DNA from 2 places in the Streptomyces sp. NPDC005402 genome. Region 2 is predicted to be linked to the other one. Evidence: riboswitches for the same ligand, from Rfam matches in the RefSeq annotation. Region 2 holds a riboswitch; the other holds the start of a gene.
What was found. Region 2 has a riboswitch for cyclic di-AMP ahead of ABZT02_RS38060 (M23 family metallopeptidase). Riboswitches for the same ligand answer to the same signal wherever they lie in the genome.
Positions count from the first base shown of each region.

Region 1 (2,195 bases), on a different contig from region 2:
CCAGGGAGACCGTGGTGCCGGCGTTGACCTGGTCGTAGGTGACGCGGGGCAGGTCAACGCCGGCGGCCTTCCAGGCGGCCTGGGTGAGCCCCGAGCAGTCGTAGGAGTCGGGGCCGGTGGCGCCCCAGACGTACGGCTTGCCGACCTGTGCGCGGGCGAAGGCGAGGGCCTTGGCGGCCCTGGTGGCGTACGAGGAGTCGGTCGCCGGCGACGTGCTCTGCTGCGGGGCCGTGGCCTGCTGTGTGGCCTCCTGCGCGGCCTTCTCCGCCGCCGCCTGCTGCCGCGCCAGCTCCGCCGCCTTGCGGGCCGCCTCCTGCTGCTCGCGCTTCTGGATCGCCGCGAGACGCGCCTTCTCCTGGGCCGTCAGCTCCGACAACAGCTCGCGCGCGTCGGCGAGCTTCTTCTGGACGGTCGCCTTGGCGGTCTTCAGGTCGCTCTGCGTCTCGCTGAGCGTCTGAAGGCTCCGGGAGGCCTCCTGGCGCTTCTTCATCGTCGCGGACTGCTCGGAGACGAAGTCGTCGACCGCGCCCTTCTGACGGCTCGTCAAGCGGCCCATCAGCTGCGTCTGGTCGAAGTAGTCCTGCGGGGTGTCGGCGAGCAGGAAGGTCGCTGTGTCGGGCGCGGCGGCGCCGGTGCGGTACTGGGCCGCGGCGAAGGCACCGAGTTCCTCCCGCGCCTCGTTGAGCTTCTGGGTGCGCTGGGCGACGTCGTCGAGGAGCGTGTCGACCTGCTTGCGCTGCTTGGCCGTCTTCTCCTTCGCCGCGTTGTAGCCGTCGGTCGCCGACTCGGCCTGGCGGTAGAGGTCGTCGACCTTCTTCTCGACCTCTTCGAGACTCGGCTTGTCATCGGCCGGCGCGGCGTTCGCCGACTGGGACAGCAGGGCCACGGAGGTGAGGGCGGCCGTAGCGAGGGCCGGGGTCCGTATACCTGCCACGCGCGTACCGACGGGACGCGACTTGCGGTGCGACGCCAAGGGAGGCGACTCCTTCCGATGCTCCGCCTACCGGGTTAGCTGTCGGGTTCGGGCGGGAAGGGTTGCCCTACGGCGCTCCCGTCGCGGGAGTGGGCCGATTCACCCCGGGTTCGGTGGGTCCCCGGCTCCGGGCGCGCGGCGGCGCTGCGGACTCGGCGGGGGCCGTGCGGCCCGGCGAGGTTCGCCGGAGGGGGTCGTACGGCCTGCCCGGAACGGTAGCCAACTGGTGTGGCCCCTGTGAAGGTTGATGTTCGATATGCCCGATACATTTTCGTGACCTTCGTCCCAGGGGGCGCTCCGCGTGGCCAATTCGGTGTGATCTGCCATGGTTTGTTCGCCTTTCTGTTGCAGTGCCCCCGTCCGATCGCCTTTTTGGGCCGACTTGGGCGCCCTCGCCCTCCCCGGCGGCCGTACGGTCGTCGCGGATGCGGCCGGGGGCCTGGTCGGGGACAACCTGGTCGTCGTCCCGCCGCACGGCAAGGCGCGGCGCGGCCGTTCATGGTCTTGCGGGCCCGGGCGAGAACCGGCCCGTCCGGACGTTCCGGCGCTCGGCTCCGACGGCCGCCCGGGGGTGCGCCCGTGCGGTGACGAAGGTCTCGCACGGCAGGTGCGCGATCCTGCGGGCGCCGCTCCCGGCGGGCGTCGACGTCGGCAGAGGAGCACGGGAGGGCGCCCGGAGGGCAGGTCCGGAAGATCATCGGGTTCCGGTACGGGTGGATGTTCTCGGGGCGGCGGCGGGCTGTCAGTGGGGAGCCCTAGACTCGGAGAGCGATGAGCAGCCTCTTTGACGACAGCTTCCTGGCGGACCTCCAGGCCCCTCGCGGGCACGGGGAGGAACCCCCGCCGCCGCCCGAGGACGAGCACGTACCGGAGCAGGTTCCGGACGACCTGTTCGGTGGGAAGTTCGACGTGCCCCCGGACCGGGACGCCTACTACCGCGACGGCGCCCCGCGCCCCGTGGTGGACCCGGCCGCGCTCCTGGAGGGGCTGAACGAGAACCAGCGCGCGGCCGTCGTGCACTCCGGCTCCCCGCTGCTCATCGTGGCCGGCGCCGGCTCCGGCAAGACCCGGGTGCTCACCCACCGCATCGCCCACCTCCTCGGCGAGCGCAACGTCCACCCGGGCCAGATCCTCGCGATCACCTTCACCAACAAGGCCGCGGGCGAGATGAAGGAGCGCGTCGAGCAGCTCGTCGGCCCGCGCGCGAACGCCATGTGGGTCA
Region 1 covers NZ_JBEXFB010000003.1:167,549-169,743, reverse strand. The annotation lists gene ABZT02_RS06610 (NlpC/P60 family protein) at 1-973, opposite strand, end outside; cyclic di-AMP (ydaO/yuaA leader) riboswitch at 981-1,127, opposite strand; gene pcrA (DNA helicase PcrA) at 1,745-2,195, shown strand, end outside.
Region 1: another riboswitch for cyclic di-AMP. It lies ahead of ABZT02_RS06610 (NlpC/P60 family protein); the one in region 2 lies ahead of ABZT02_RS38060 (M23 family metallopeptidase).

Region 2 (2,195 bases):
CGCTCGTCGGCTGCCGCCATGGGCCCCTCCTCGTTCGCGTGAGGGGCGCCACGCTACGCCGCCACGCGGGCAACCGGGCCCGAGAAACAACCCTGGCGCGAACCACCCCGCGGATGACGTATGCTGGTCACACAACGACGCGGGGTGGAGCAGCTCGGTAGCTCGCTGGGCTCATAACCCAGAGGTCGCAGGTTCAAATCCTGTCCCCGCTACTCAAGGCTCAGGGCCGGAATCCATTTAATGGACTCCGGCCCTGAGTGTTTCCCCCCGTCGGTCACTCGGCTCGCCTGCGCGCTCTGACCACCTCACCCCGGCGCACTGCTCGCCGTACGACGTCTTCGTGACGTGGGGTGATCGGATGACCGCCCTCCGCATAACAAATGACATACCGTCAATGCCTGTGTGACGCCTGAGGCAAGGTCAACTCGCCCGTTTTTAACCGTTCATGGGCCGTAAGTCCTGCGGGATTTCGTTAACGATCAAGCGGAACAGCTTGGAATCGGGCCCCCGGGTCTATTAACGTTCGATAACGCAGCGCGGTCGTCCCAGCCGTCACAAGAGACGGCTCCGTGCTCACGCGCCGAATTCCGCAAGGGAACCGGGGAACCACCAACTTGGGGTGAATCGCTCGTACTCCGCCGTGGCAGCACGGCGGGTATACGCGCGTAGGAGACCTTCCTGCTCCGAACCCGTCAGCTAACCCGGTAGGCGAGAAGGAAGGAAAGGAGCGCGCCCACGTGGCGTCCAACCCGCCTGCCCCCGAGGCGCCGTACGTACCCAGCGACACCCTCGTGTACGGCGGCTACCGTGCCGACGACGAGGCCCCGCTCGGCGAGTGGAACCCGACCGCGGACTCCCTCGCTCCTGTACGAGGCCGGCACCGCGTCGCCAAGCAGCGTGGCGGGGGATTCGCCCGTAGCTCCACCGTTCTGGGCGTCGGCGTCATAGCCGCCGTCAGCGCGGGCGGGATGGCCAGCGCGAACACCGGCAAGCCGCCGGTCTCCATCTCCATGCCGGACCTGCCCAACGTGGGCTCGCTCATCTCTGAGGACTCCGACACCGCCGCGGACGACACGAGCGCCTTCAGCAGCGTCGGCGCCACCACCACCGACACCGCCCAGGGGACGTCGGACGCCGGTGAGGCGCTGCGCTCGCGCATCCTGGCCCAGGCCGAGGTGCAGCAGGACCAGCTCGACACCAAGGCCGCCCAGGCCGTCGCGGCCGCCGCCCAGAAGGAGGCCGACGCGGCCGCCGCCAAGGCGGAGAAGGACGCTCAGGAGAAGGCCGCCGCCGCGAAGAAGAAGGCGGAGGAGGCGGCCGCGAAGAAGGCCGAGGCCGCGCGCCTGGCCGAGCTCGCCAAGCAGTACACGCTGCCGACCTCGTCGTACACCATCACCTCGACCTTCGGTCAGGCCGGTTCGCTGTGGTCCTCCGGCTACCACACGGGCCTCGACTTCGCCGCGCCCACGGGCACGCTCATCAAGGCGATCCACAGCGGCACCATCACCGAGGCCGGCTGGGCCGGTTCCTACGGCTACCGCACGATCCTCACCCTCGACGACGGCACCGAGCTGTGGTTCTGCCACCAGTCCTCGATCAGCGTCAGCGTCGGCCAGAAGGTCGGCACCGGTGACGTCATCGGCCGCGTGGGCGCCACGGGCAACGTGACCGGCGCGCACCTGCACCTGGAGGTCCACCCGGGCGGTTCGGCCGACGGGATCGACCCGATGGCGTGGCTGCACGGCAAGGGGCTCACCCCCTGAGGCCTCCCGCGAGGTCCTGAGCATTCCCGCGAAGTCCCGCGAACTCCGGCAGCCCTGACGACGTCCCCCCGACGTCAGGGCTGCCGGTGCTTCGGAGCAACTGATTCCGGTTGTTTGCGAGGACTTTGCGGCCGTAGCGGAAGACCGGCGTCCGGCGCGGGCGTTGACGTATGGCATGACTTCCCTTCGCAAGCTCGGCTCCTCCGACCTCGAGGTCTTCCCGCTCGCCCTCGGCGGCAACGTCTTCGGCTGGACCGCCGACGAGCCCACGTCCTTCGCCGTCCTCGACGCGTACACCGCGGCCGGCGGCAACTTCATCGACACGGCCGACTCGTACTCGGCATGGGTCGACGGGAACTCCGGCGGCGAGTCCGAGACGATCATCGGCAAGTGGGTGGCGGCCCGCGGCAACCGCGACGACGTCGTCATCGC
Region 2 covers NZ_JBEXFB010000028.1:22,151-24,345, reverse strand. The annotation lists gene ABZT02_RS38070 (hypothetical protein) at 1-20, opposite strand, end outside; tRNA gene ABZT02_RS38065 (tRNA-Met) at 139-212, shown strand; cyclic di-AMP (ydaO/yuaA leader) riboswitch at 569-726, shown strand; gene ABZT02_RS38060 (M23 family metallopeptidase) at 738-1,763, shown strand; gene ABZT02_RS38055 (aldo/keto reductase) at 1,939-2,195, shown strand, end outside.